Regions from separate parts of the Streptomyces sp. NPDC005775 genome, predicted to be linked through region 1. Evidence: riboswitches for the same ligand, from Rfam matches in the RefSeq annotation. Region 1 holds a riboswitch; each other region holds the start of a gene.
The links. Region 1 has a riboswitch for cobalamin ahead of ACFYPA_RS18735 (ABC transporter substrate-binding protein). Riboswitches for the same ligand answer to the same signal wherever they lie in the genome.

Region 1 (3,201 bases):
CTGCATGAGCGCCAGTGCGGTGGGCTCCGCCCGCGCCACGCTGGCCGTCGCCGTCCGCTACGGAGGCCACCGCTTCGTCTCGGGGGGCCGCTCGGCCCCGCCGGTGCCGGTGATCGACCACCGCAGCCACCACGGCCCCCTCGCCGAGGCCATGGCCACCGTCTTCGCGATGAGCCTGCTGCACCGCCACGTCCTCGACCGGTGGGAGAAGGCCGCCGCACGGCCGCCCGCGGAGCGTGAGCCGGCCGAGCGGCTGGTCGACATCGCGAAGGGCTGGATCACCTGGCAGGCCCGCTCCGTGATCGTCGAGTGCCGCGAACGGTGCGGCGCACAGGGGCTGCTGGAGAACAACGGCATGACCGAACTCGTCACCGGGATCGAGGGCGCCATCACCGCGGAGGGTGACAATCTGGCCATCCACTCCCGGGCGGCCGCCGGACTGCTCCTCGACGCGGCACGGGCCCCGCAGGAGGAGCGGGCCGACGGCCCCCCGAGCGGCGACCTCACCGACCTCCCGTTCCTCGGCCGGCTCCTGGACCAGGTGGAGCGGATCTGGTTCGACCGGGCGGCCGCACGGATGGCGCAGGTGCCGCACGGCGGCCCGCTGGAGCGGTGGAACGCGGCATCCGGCCCCGCGCTGCGCGGAGTCGAGGCCCATGCGTACCGGCAGGCGGCCCACGCGTACGAGAAGGCGCTCGCGACCCTGCCCGGCGGTGCGGCCCGCGAGCGGCTGGGTGATCTGGCCCGGCTGTTCGCGCTGCGCTGGGTCGCGCACAACAGCGGAGACCTGCTCGCCGCCGGTCACCTGACCGCCGGTCAGGTCGACGGGCTGACCGATGCCACCGAGCAGCTCGTCGCCGCGGTGAGCCGCCACCTCCCGGAACTGGCCGCGTCCTTCGCGCTGCCCGGGGAACTGCTCGCCGACTGGCCCATCGCCGGAGCCCACTACACCGACGCGTACGACGACCCGGGCGCCTCCTGGCACACTGCCGCGGACCGGGAACCCGCGGGGGGCGCGCGATGACGGGTGCACCGCGCCGGGCAGCCGCTGTGCCGCGCCGGGCGGCGGACGCGGCCCAGCGCCTGGGCCTCCGTGTCGTCCTGCCGGCCTTCTGGGGCACAGCCGCCGCGCTCTCACGGTGGTGTCAGGGGCCGCCCACCGACGGTGGCGAATCGGTTCGCCGCAAGGGGTGACCGGGGCGGGGGTCGTCCGGACTCCCCGGCGCCCGGGGGGGGGGGGGGGGGCCCCCCCCCCCGCCCCCCCCCCCCCCCCCCCCCCCCCCCCCCCCCGGGGGGGGGGCCCCCCCCGCCCGCCCGGGCGGGGGGGGGGGGGGGCGCGCCCCCCCGGGGGGGGGGGGGGGGGGGCGGGGGGGGGGGGGCGGGGGGGGGGGGGCGGCGGGCCCCCGGGGGGGGGGGGGGGGGGGGGCCCCCCCCCCCCGGCCGCTCCACCGCCGCGTACCGCCGCTGAGCTGCGCGGAGGCTCGTGGTAGCGTGCCCGAGCCAGTCGAACTCCACGTAGGGGTCAGGGAATCCGGTGCGAATCCGGAACTGACGCGCAGCGGTGAGGGGGACGGGCGGGGCCACGGCCACTGGGAGACGCACGGTTTCCCGGGAAGGCGTCCCGTCCGCATGAACCCGAGTCCGAAGACCTGCTGGCACCCGTGGTCCGGTACCGGGCCGCGGAACTCCGTACACCGGGTCCCGCGCATGGGCCCAGAGACGCCGAGGTACTCCGTGCCGCCCATAACCGGCCGCGCCCGCAACGCCGCCCTGCTCACCGCCGCCCTGCTCCTGCTGACGGCCTGCGGCGGCGGCAGGGACAGCACCACCGCCGAACCGACGGCAGCCGACGGCTATCCGGTCACACTGAAGAACTGCGGGCGGACCGTCACCGTGGAAGCGGCTCCCCGACGTGCCGTCCCGGTCGACCAGGGATCGGCCGAGATCCTGCTGTCGCTCGGCCTCGCCGACCGGATCGCCGCCACCGCCACCTGGACCGACCCGGTACTGAAGGGCCTGGAGAAGGCCAACGCCGGCGTCCCGAGGATCTCCGACAACCGCCCCTCGTCGGAGAAGGTCCTGGATCAGGAGCCCGACTTCGTCAGCGCCTCCTTCGAGTCGACCCTCGCCAAGGGTGGTGTCGCTCCCCGCGAGCAGTTCGAGAGGCTCGGCGTCCCCACCTACGTCTCGCCCGCCGACTGCACCGCCAAGGACAACAGCAAGGACGGCGACGGCGTCCGCACCGGCGCCCTGACCATGGACAGCGTCTACACCGAAGTGCGCGAGATGGCGAAGGTGTTCGGTGTCCCCGAGCGCGGCGAGAAGCTCGTCGCCGTGCTGCGCGCCCGCATACGGAAGGCGACCGGGGGCATGGACGCCTCCGGAGCCTCCCTCATGTACTGGTTCGCCAACTCCGAGGCCCCGTACCTGGCCGGCTGCTGCGGAGCGCCCGGCATCATCACCCGGGAACTCGGGGCGCGGAACGCCTTCGACGACACCCACGAGGAATGGCCGCAGATCAACTGGGAGACCGTCGCCGACCGCAACCCGGACGTGCTGGTCATCGGCGATCTGACCCGCAAGTCGCAGACCGCCGAGAGCGCCGCGAAGAAGATCGCCTTCCTGGAGTCCGACCCCGTCACGAAGAACATGGACGCCGTCCGGCACAAGCGCTACGTGCTGCTCAGCGGCCAGGCCATGAACCCCACCATCCGGACCGTCGAGGGCGTGGAGCGCGTCGCCGCCGGTCTGCGCACCTTCGGACTCGCGGGGTGACGGACACCGAACAGGCCGCGGCGCCGCGCGAGGACGCGGGTGTGGACGCCCGGTCCGGCATCCGAGGTATACGGGGTGTCAGGGGCATCCGGGGTGTCCGGGGCATCCGGGGCGGACTCCTGTGGGCCGGGGGCGTGCTGCTGCTCGCCCTGTCCATCGCCCTCGCCGTCACCATCGGCCCCGCCCGGATCTCCGTCGCCGACGTCTGGTCCACGGTGGCCGCCCACTTCGGTGCCGGTGAGTCCCGGCTCAGCCCGATCCGGGACGGCATCATCTGGAACCTGCGCATGCCGCGCACCCTGCTCGCTGCGGTCTGCGGTGCCGGGCTCGCCGTCTGCGGCACCGTCATGCAGTCGCTGCTGCGCAACCCGCTCGCCGACCCGTTCGTCCTCGGGGTCTCCTCCGGGGCCTCGACCGGTGCGGTGG
Region 2 (3,201 bases), on a different contig from region 1:
GAGTGAGGCAGCGGACTGCTCCCGCACACGTATGGAGCCCGCCGGGGTCACCCCGGCGGGCTCCATACGTGCCGTGGACGCGGCTCGCACCGTCCTGCCGCCCACGTCACGCCGCTCCGCGCCGGCCTGTCAGGGCCGTGACGGCTCCCGGAGTCAGCCTGCGGCGGTGGTGGCGGGCCGGCTCATCGTGCCGTCCGTTGCCGCAGCCACATCCGGCCCCGGCACCAGCAGGCGTTCGGTGAGATAACCGAAGACCAGCCCGAAAGTGGTCCAGAGTGTGACCTGCACCGCGAGCGTGGCCAGTCTGAACTCCCAGAGCAGAGAAGCCGGGAAGTCCTTCCCGACCTCGTCGAACGAGGGCAGGAAGGCGTAGGCGAGGCCGGTCACCAGCACATAGCCGGTGGCGGCAGCGATGGTGGCGTTCCAGTTGCCCAGGCGCGGAGCGAGCCGTCTTCCGAGAATGACGGCGGCCACGGCCAGCAGGACGCTGAGCGCGACCATCAGGAAGAACAACGCGGTGCGCCGGCCGATGGTGTCCGCTTCGCCGACCGCCGGCGGATTGGCCGGGTACTTCAGGAACGGCACGATGTACACCGTCAGCAGGGCCGCTCCCGCGATCAGGGCAGCCGTCGCCCGGGGGCCGAACCGCCCCAACCGGCCGAGGGCGTAACAGAAGACGAGTGCGGCGATGCCGCCGACGGCGACGCCGAAGACGAGTACACCGGTGGCGAGGCCCCCGGTGGCCTGCATGCCCCGGCTGACGAGTTCCTCGCCGCCGCCGTGGTCGTGGCTGTGGCTGTGGCTGTGCGCCTCTTCGAGGGCGATGGCCGCGTCGACGCGCGACTCCCCGAGGAAGTAGGCCACCACGAGTGCGAGCGCACCCGCGACGAGACCGGCCAGCATGCCGCGGACCAGCAGAGCTCTGACAGATATGGAGTTCATGAGGGATTCCCCTGGATCAGCCGGATGGATCAGTGGCAGGGGAAACCGAGGAGGTGGCGTCCGTCGTGGACCCACTCGTGCACGCCTTCGCCGGAGATGAGCGCGGTGGCGCCCTGCTCCGCGCCGACGAAGTACAGCAGGATCAGCATGAGGACGCCGAAGAAGACCGCCCAAGGGGCGATGGCCTTCAGCGAGATGGGGGTGATGGCGGGTGAGACCGTGGCGGGGGCAGCAGTCTGTGCCATGGCAGAACCTCCTGAGGGAACACGCGTCCCGATCGTGGTGCCTGAGACGAAGGTGCTGGGTCTGACTTCCCGCACACGTACGGGTTCACAGTGGCGCGACCGTGCCGGATTCTCACCGGACTTCCGTCACACCCTCGTCATGTCGTCGCGACCATACCGCCTGGGCGGGAGAGCCGCCATGGTGCCCGTGGATCGGCCGGAAGGCCCCGGATGCCAAGGTGTGCATGGCAACGTGGCCATAGTTCAGGGAGTTGAGAGCGGGAATGACGGTACGGGTGATGTTGGTCTCACCGGGTATGAACGCCGCCCTGCGCGAGGCCCGGTTCGCGGGCGACGCACCCCTCGACGGCTCCGGGCTCGCCCAGGCACGGGCTGCCGCCGGCTCGGTGCCCGCCGCGGACCGGTGGTTGAGCGGTCCGTCCCGGCGCTGCACCGCGACCGCGAAGGCCCTCGGCCTGCGCCCCGACGCCGAACACGCCCTGCGGGACTGGGAGATGGGACGCTGGTCCGGCGCACGACTGGCCGAGGTGAGCGTGGACGAGCCGGACGGGGTGGCGGCCTGGCTGGCGGACCCGTCGGCCGCTCCGCACGGCGGCGAGTCACTGCGGGAGCTGTGCGCCCGCGTGGGCGCTTGGCTCGACTCCCTGCACGGAGCGACTTCCGGTCAGGTCCGGGAGGAAGTGGCCGAGTCCGGTGCGGGCGGGAAGGATGTGGGCCGGGTCCTGGGAGTGGTCGAGCCCGGCGTGGTCCGGGCCGCGGTCGTCCATGCGTTGGGCCTCCCGCCGCAGGCATTCTGGCGGCTGGACGTGGCCCCGCTGACGGTGACGGAGCTCAGCGGCAGGTCGGGGCGGTGGAACTTGCGTTGCGGCCGGCCACTCGGTGCGGAAGCGAGCATCTGACGATTTCGGCGCGGGAGGAGCGGGAGCATCGGGAGGAGCGGGCACCGTACGGGCCGGGGGGGCGCGCTCCTAGTGGGGACGACGTAAGCGGGAACAACCGGCGTCTTCACACCCTGCCCGCGCCCCCGCGTGCCGCGTTGAGCCTCGCGTCCAGGGTGATGGCGGCGTCGATCAGGGCGAGATGAGTGAACGCCTGTGGGAAGTTGCCCAGTTGTTGACCCGTCAGGGCGATCTCCTCCGAGTACAGGCCCAGATGGTTGGCGTAGGTGAGCATCTTCTCCAGGACCAGCCGGGCCTGGTCGACGCGTCCGGCCCGCGCCAGGGCGTCGACGTACATGAACGTGCACAGGGAGAACGTTCCCTCCGAACCGCGCAGGCCGTCGGGTGATGCCTCGGGGTTGTAGCGGTAGACGAGGCTGTCGCTGACCAGCTCGTGTTCCATCGCGTCCAGCGTGGTCGTCCACATCGGATCGTCCGGCGTGATGAAGCCGACCGTCGGCATGCGCAGCAGGGACGAGTCGAGCACGTCGTCGCCGTAGTGCTGGACGAAGGCCTGCTTCTCCGGGTTCCAGCCCCGGTTCAGCACCTGCTGGTAGATCGTGTCCCGCGCGTCCACCCAGCGGCCGCGGGCCGCGGGGCGGCCGTCGTCGTAGGCGATGCGGACGGCGCGGTCGAAGGCGACCCAGGACATGACGCGGCCATAGGTGAAGTCCTTCTTGCCGCCGCGGGTCTCCCACAGCCCCTCACCGGGCTGGTCCCAGTGATCGACCAGCCAGTCGAGAAGGGTGTGCAGCGCGCCCCAGCCCCTGGTGTCCAGGTGCATGCCGTGCTGGTGCGCGAAGTAGATGCTGTCGAGCGCCTCACCGTAGATGTCCAGTTGCAGCTGGCCCGCCGCACCGTTGCCGATGCGAACCGGGGCCGATCCGCCGTACCCCTCCCAGTGACCCAAGGTCTCCTCGACCAGGTCGGAGGAGCCGTCCACGCGGTACATGATGTTCAGTGGGCCGGTGCCGCCCTCGTGGCCGGCCTCCTCCTTCACGCGGTCGTGCAGCCAGCTGATGAACGCCCTTGCCTCTTCCCTGAATCCGAGACCCAGCAACGCGTACACGGAGAAC
Region 3 (3,201 bases), on a different contig from region 1:
TCGCCAGCCCGTCCCAGAAGCACTTCGGCGGGTCCTCCAAGGAGATCCCGGGCCTCGGCGAGATCGGCTACATCGGCCTGACGGCCTTCGTGCTGAACGTCGTCGTGGTCGTCGTCCTGACCTTCGTCCTGAACGCCGTGAAGGCGCCCGCGGGGATCGACGAGACCTCTCCGGGCGACTACACCGCGGACGCGGGCGACCCCGGCGTGAAGACGGAACTCCCGCCGGCGACCGCCGGTGCGCCGGGCGGTCACTGACCGTCGACCGCGCGAACGGGCCGCCGCACTCCTGCGTCAGGGGTACGGCGGCCCGTTCGCGCGTCCCGCGGAAAACCTCTTGGGGATCCGGCCACCGCATGCGGCAGACTTACGCCCATGGACATATCGATCCGGCCGGTCGAGCCCGCCGAGCACGCACTCCTCGGCGAGATCACCGCCGAGGCCTATCTCGGCGACGGGCTCCTGGACTACGGCGCCGACGATCCGTACCTGGTGCGGCTGCGCGACGTGCCCCGCCGGGCAGCCGAGGCCGAGGTGCTGGTGGCCGCCGACGCCGGGGGCCGCGTCCTGGGCGGGGTCACCTACGCCCCGCCGGGCAACCCGTGGTGCGACATCGCCACGGCCGACGAGGCCGAATTCCGGATGCTGGCGGTCTCCCGCGAGGCCCGGGGTGCCGGGGCGGGCGAGGCTCTTGTACGGGCCTGCATCGACCGCGCACGGGGCACCACGGGCGTCACGGGGATCGTCCTGTCGACGCAGCCGGGGATGTTCGGGGCGCACCGGATCTACGGGCGCCTCGGCTTCGTACGGACCCCCGAAAGGGACTGGAGCCCCATCGACGACCTGAAGCTGCTGACGTACCGTCTGGAGCTGCGCTCTCCGGCGTAGGAGCGAGCACGACACAACATGTGGGGGCTGCCGCATCCAGCAGCCCCCACATGTATGCTCATGGCTGCTGTCGCCGCAGGGAAATCCGGTGCAAATCCGGAACTGTCCCGCAACGGTGTGTTCGGTGTGCTTTTGTGCACCCACGAGTCCGAGGTCCTGCCGACAGCGCATCCGGCTCGACCGATCCGGATGCCCAGACGTCCGGGCCTCGTGGATGGGCCGGTGGACGCCGCACGGTGCGCCGCCCCGCCGGGTCCCGCTCCGCCCGGCTGCCCCCGACTCCCGCCAGGCCCAGAGCCGAGCGAGGGAGAGCACCACGTGACCATCGCGCCAGCCGATCCGGTTACAGCGGCCGAGTCAACGGGAACCACGAGCGACGGACCGGGCACCGCACTGCTGCGGACCCTGACCGACCTCACCGCCGATCTGCCCGACACCGACCCCGGACGCGTCGCCGCAGCGGCGCTGCGCGGCCGCAACGCCCGGTCGGACGAGGCGGAGCTGCGCTCGCTGGCCACCGAGGCCGCCGCGGGCCTGATCTCCGAGGACCCCGCCTACTCCCGGCTCGCCGCCCGCCTCCTCACCCGCTCCATCGCGGACGAGGCGGCCGGGCAGGGCGCGACGTCCTTCTCCGCCTCGGTCGCCGTCGGCCACCGCGAGGGCCTGATCGCGGACCGCACCGCCGCGTTCGTCACCCTGCACGCGGCCGCCCTGGACGCGATCGTCGGGCGGTCGCTCGCCGACGGCGCCGACGACCGCTTCGGCTACTTCGGCCTGCGTACCCTGCACAGCCGTTACCTGCTGCGCCACCCGCTCACCCGTCAGGTCATCGAGACCCCGCAGCACTTCATGCTGCGCGTCGCCTCCGGTCTCGCCGAGGACACCTCCGAGCGCGCCCTGGACGAGGTCGCCGCGCTGTACGGGCTGATGAGCCGGCTGGACTACCTGCCCTCCTCCCCCACGCTCTTCAACTCCGGCACCCGGCACCCGCAGATGTCCTCCTGCTACCTGCTGGACTCCCCGCTGGACGAGCTGGACTCCATCTACGACCGCTACCACCAGGTGGCGCGCCTGTCCAAGCACGCGGGCGGCATCGGCCTCTCGTACTCCCGCATCCGCGCCCGCGGTTCGCTGATCCGCGGCACCAACGGGCACTCCAACGGCATCGTCCCGTTCCTGAAGACGCTCGACGCCTCCGTCGCCGCGGTCAACCAGGGCGGCCGGCGCAAGGGCGCCGCCGCCGTCTACCTGGAGACGTGGCACGCGGACATCGAGGAGTTCCTGGAGCTGCGCGACAACACGGGCGAGGACCAGCGGCGTACGCACAACCTCAACCTGGCGCACTGGATCCCCGACGAGTTCATGCGCCGGGTGGACGCGGACGGTACCTGGTCGCTGTTCTCCCCCGCCGACGTGCCCGAACTGGTCGACCTGTGGGGCGACGCGTTCGCCGCCGCCTACCGGGCGGCCGAGGCCAAGGGCCTGGCGCGCAAGACCATGCCCGCCCGTGAGCTGTACGGCCGGATGATGCGGACCCTCGCCCAGACCGGCCAGGGCTGGATGACGTTCAAGGACGCCTCCAACCGGACCGCGAACCAGACCGCCGAGCCGGGCCGCGTCGTGCACTCCTCGAACCTGTGCACCGAGATCCTGGAGGTCACCGACGACGGCGAGACGGCCGTCTGCAACCTCGGGTCGGTCAACCTCGGCGCCTTCGTCTCCCACGGCACCATCGACTGGGAGCGTCTGGACGCCACCGTCCGTACCGCCGTGACGTTCCTCGACCGGGTCGTGGACATCAACTTCTACCCGACCGAGCAGGCCGGCCGGTCCAACGCCCGCTGGCGGCCGGTGGGTCTGGGCGCGATGGGTCTCCAGGACGTCTTCTTCCAGCTGCGGCTGCCGTTCGACTCCCCCGAGGCCCGCGCCCTGTCGACGAAGATCTCCGAGCGGATCATGCTCGCCGCGTACGAGGCGTCCTGCGACCTCGCCGAGCGCTCGGGCCCCCTCCCCGCCTGGTCCGAGACGCGTGCCGCCCGCGGTGTGCTGCACCCGGACCACTACGACACCGAGCTGAACTGGCCGGAGCGCTGGGACGCCCTGCGCGCCCGCGTCGCGAAGACCGGGATGCGCAACTCGCTGCTGCTGGCCATCGCGCCGACGGCGACGATCGCCTCGATCGCGGGCGTGTACGAGTGCATCGAGCCGCAGGTCTCGAACCTCTTCAAGCGCGAGACGCTCAGCGGCGAGTTCCTCCAGGTCAACGCCTATCTGGTGGACGAACTGAAGAAGCTCGGCGTGTGGGACGCGCGGA
Region 4 (3,201 bases), on a different contig from region 1:
CGACACGTCGCCGCGGAACTTGTTGACCAGATAGCCGGCGATCAGCGCCTGGTCCTCGGCCGAGAGCAGCGCCGTCGTACCGAAGAACGAGGCGAAGACCCCGCCGCGGTCGATGTCGCCGACGACCACCACCGGGAAGCGCGCCGCCCGTGCGATGCCCATGTTCACGATGTCCGTGCGCCGCAGATTGATCTCGGCCGGGCTGCCCGCCCCCTCGCAGATCACGGCGTCATACGTGCCCCGAAGCTGCTCCAGGCAGTCCACGACGGTGGACAGGAGCGACTCCTGCCGGCCGCCGTGGTAGCCGCGTGCGCTCATCTCGCCGACCGGACGCCCCATCAGGACGACCTGGCTGGAGCGGTCGCTGCCGGGCTTGAGCAGCACCGGATTCATCAGGGCGGTCGGCTCCACCCGGGCTGCCTGGGCCTGCATGGCCTGGGCGCGGCCGATCTCGGCGCCCTCACGGGTGACGAAGGAGTTGAGTGACATGTTCTGCGCCTTGAACGGCGCGACCTTCACGCCCCGGCGCACCAGCCAGCGGCAGATGCCCGCCGTGACGACGCTCTTGCCCGCGTCCGAGGTGGTCCCGGCGACCAGCAGTCCGCCGCTCATGTCGGTCTCCGTCCTGAGATTCGAGGTGCCGCGGTACGAAGTGCTGTGACGGGGGCGCTCGGAGAGCGTGCTCCCGCGATCCGTCGTGCCGCCGACCCCGCGCCCAGCCGGGCCGCGACGCTCACGCCGAGGGCCAGCGCACTGACCCGGCGCGACAGCCGTACGGCCCGTTCGATGTCCTCGGGCTCCACCGCGCGGCCCGTCTCCCCGTTGAGTACGGGGCGGTGCTCGACCCGGCCGCCGTAGGCGAGCGTCCCGCCGAGCCGCACGCCGAGCGCCCCCGCGAAGGAGGCCTCCACCGGGCCCGCGTTGGGGCTCGGGTGCTGGGCCGCGTCCGCCCGCCAGGCCCGGACGGCGCCCCGTGGCCGCCCCCCGGCGGCCACGGCGAGCAGGGCCGTCAGCCGGGCGCCCGGCCAGCCCGCGAGGTCGTCGAGGCGGGCCGAGGCCCAGCCGTAACGCCGGTAGCGGGGCGACTTGTGACCGACCATCGCGTCGAGCGTGTTGGCGGCCCGGAACCCGACGAGTCCGGGCACCCCGCCCAGCGCACCCCACACCAGGGCGCCGACCACGGCGTCCGAGGTGTTCTCGGCGACGGACTCCACGACGGCGCGCGCGATCTGCGGGCCGTCCAGGAACTGCGGGTCGCGGCCGCACAGACGCGGCAGCCGCTCCCGGGCCAGTTCGAGGTCCCCGGCGGTCAGGGCGGCGCCGATCGACCGGGCCTCTCGGCCCAGCGACGTCCCGCCGACGACGGACCAGGTGGCGGCCGCGGTCAGGGCGACGGACGCGGCAGGGTGGCGGCGCAGTGCACGGGCGGCCAGCGCGGCACCCCCGGCGGCGCCTCCGGCGCAGACCAGGGTGTGGAGTGCGCCCCACCCGCGGTGGTCGCGCCACAGACGGCGTTCGACGTCTGCCGCGGCCCGCCCGAAGGCGGCGACCGGGTGCCCCCTGCGGGGGTCACCGAGCAGCAGATCGCCGATCAGACCGGCCGTGGCGCCGTACGCGAAGATGCGATCGGCACGCACGGTTCAGCCGGCCGTTGCGCCTCGAAGGACCTGGGGACCTGTGGTGAGTTGCACAGGGACGGACGCACGGCAGCCGGGCATGGCGATATGTCCTCACTCAGGGTCCGCGCCCTGGTTCGACGTGACGGCGACGAGAGTCTCCTGGCTTCCGGATCCGCAGTTCCCCCGGCCTTCCAGTCCGCTTGCGTGGACCGTGACTTCCGTGGTGGGGGACTGCTCCCCGGTGACAGTGGCGGGACCGCGCCGGATTCGCACCGGCTTCCTCTGCTGTCGCCGTAATGGCTCCGGCAGTCCACCACGCCCCGCGAACACCCGTCAACTCGCCGTTGACCTGCGGCGGCGCAGTGTGCTGAGACGCACATCGGGCCGGACGCGCACGAGGTGCGTCCGGCCCGATGCGGGTGGGAGTGGTGGGGCTCAGAGGCTGTCGGGTGACCTCTCAGGCGACGATCAGATAGATGCCGTAGGCCACGGCCGCGGCGCACAGCCCGAAGCAGACGTACGCGCCGGCCCGGGCCGCCATGAGCGAACCGCCCGCCGCACCGCCCGCGGACTCGCCCTGCGCGGCCGGTTCCGGCTGTTTGGAGAGGCCGACGATGCCGAGGGTGAAGAGGCCCACGAGCGCGATGGTGGCGACGAGGGAGACGCCGAAGACGGTGCCGAGGGCTGCCCAGTCGATGTGCATGATCTGTCCTTACCGAAGGCTCTTAGACCGTGGCGGGTCGGGCCGGGTCGGCGACCGGCCCGGCGGGGGCCGGGATGGTGGCCATGAGGTCGTGGGTCCGGGCCGCCGCGGTGGGCGGCGGGCTGACGGCCGCGATGGCGGTGGTGACGACGCCCGCGGGCTCGGCGTCCTCACCGGCAGGGGCGACGTCCCCGTGCCCGACGGGCTTGCGGCGGGACAGCACCCAGATCGCAGCGGAGCCCGCGATCAACAGCGCCGCGACGACCACGACACCCCAGGTGCCCTGCTTGGTGAGGAACTCCGCGCCCGCACCGACCAGCCCGGCGGCCGGCAGGGTCAGGCCCCAGGCGACGAACATCCGGGTGGCGGTGGACCAGCGGACCACGCCGCCCTTGCGGCCGAGTCCCGCGCCCATGACGGCACCGGAGCACGACTGGGTGGTGGAGAGGGAGAAGCCGAGGTGCGAGGAGGCCAGGATGACGGTGGCCGCACTGGTCTGGGCGGCGAAGCCCTGCGGGGGCTTCAGCTCGGTCAGGCCGCTGCCCATGGTGCGGATGATGCGCCAGCCGCCCAGGTAGGTGCCGAGTGCGATGGCGAGACCGGCGCACACGATGACCCAGACCGGCGGGTTGGAGCCGGGGGAGAGGACGCCGCCGGTGACCAGGGCGAGCGTGATGATGCCCATGGTCTTCTGCGCGTCGTTGGTGCCGTGCGCGAGCGACACGAGCCCGGCCGAGGCGATCTGGCCGGCGCGGTACCCCTTCGCGGTGGCCTTCTCCTGGGCGCCGCCCGTGACCTTCCCGCCGATGCGGTACGTCAGCTTGGTGGCCAGGAGCGCGGCGATCCCGGCGACGACCGGTGCGGCGACCGCGGGGAGCA

Region 2: it holds a riboswitch for cobalamin, as region 1 does, so the genes downstream of both, ACFYPA_RS01655 (CbtB-domain containing protein) here and ACFYPA_RS18735 (ABC transporter substrate-binding protein) in region 1, are expected to answer to the same signal.
Region 3: it holds a riboswitch for cobalamin, as region 1 does, so the genes downstream of both, ACFYPA_RS10020 (ribonucleoside-diphosphate reductase subunit alpha) here and ACFYPA_RS18735 (ABC transporter substrate-binding protein) in region 1, are expected to answer to the same signal.
Region 4: it holds a riboswitch for cobalamin, as region 1 does, so the genes downstream of both, ACFYPA_RS36270 (cobalamin biosynthesis protein) here and ACFYPA_RS18735 (ABC transporter substrate-binding protein) in region 1, are expected to answer to the same signal.

The regions. Positions count from the first base shown of each region.
Region 1 covers NZ_JBIAIU010000007.1:248,246-251,446, forward strand. Annotated here, with positions in the region: gene ACFYPA_RS18730 (acyl-CoA dehydrogenase) at 1-1,024, shown strand, start outside; cobalamin riboswitch at 1,485-1,672, shown strand; gene ACFYPA_RS18735 (ABC transporter substrate-binding protein) at 1,708-2,775, shown strand; gene ACFYPA_RS18740 (iron chelate uptake ABC transporter family permease subunit) at 2,844-3,201, shown strand, end outside.
Region 2 covers NZ_JBIAIU010000001.1:372,501-375,701, forward strand. Annotated here, with positions in the region: gene ACFYPA_RS01645 (GNAT family N-acetyltransferase) at 1-6, shown strand, start outside; gene ACFYPA_RS01650 (CbtA family protein) at 154-942, opposite strand; gene ACFYPA_RS01655 (CbtB-domain containing protein) at 972-1,187, opposite strand; adenosylcobalamin (AdoCbl) riboswitch at 1,233-1,326, opposite strand; gene ACFYPA_RS01660 (histidine phosphatase family protein) at 1,451-2,086, shown strand; gene ACFYPA_RS01665 (glycoside hydrolase family 15 protein) at 2,193-3,201, opposite strand, start outside.
Region 3 covers NZ_JBIAIU010000003.1:590,712-593,912, forward strand. Annotated here, with positions in the region: gene mctP (monocarboxylate uptake permease MctP) at 1-257, shown strand, start outside; gene ACFYPA_RS10015 (GNAT family N-acetyltransferase) at 375-887, shown strand; cobalamin riboswitch at 932-1,066, shown strand; gene ACFYPA_RS10020 (ribonucleoside-diphosphate reductase subunit alpha) at 1,206-3,201, shown strand, end outside.
Region 4 covers NZ_JBIAIU010000026.1:39,179-42,379, reverse strand. Annotated here, with positions in the region: gene ACFYPA_RS36275 (cobyric acid synthase) at 1-612, opposite strand, end outside; gene ACFYPA_RS36270 (cobalamin biosynthesis protein) at 609-1,637, opposite strand; cobalamin riboswitch at 1,772-1,903, opposite strand; gene ACFYPA_RS36265 (hypothetical protein) at 2,077-2,322, opposite strand; gene ACFYPA_RS36260 (inorganic phosphate transporter) at 2,345-3,201, opposite strand, start outside.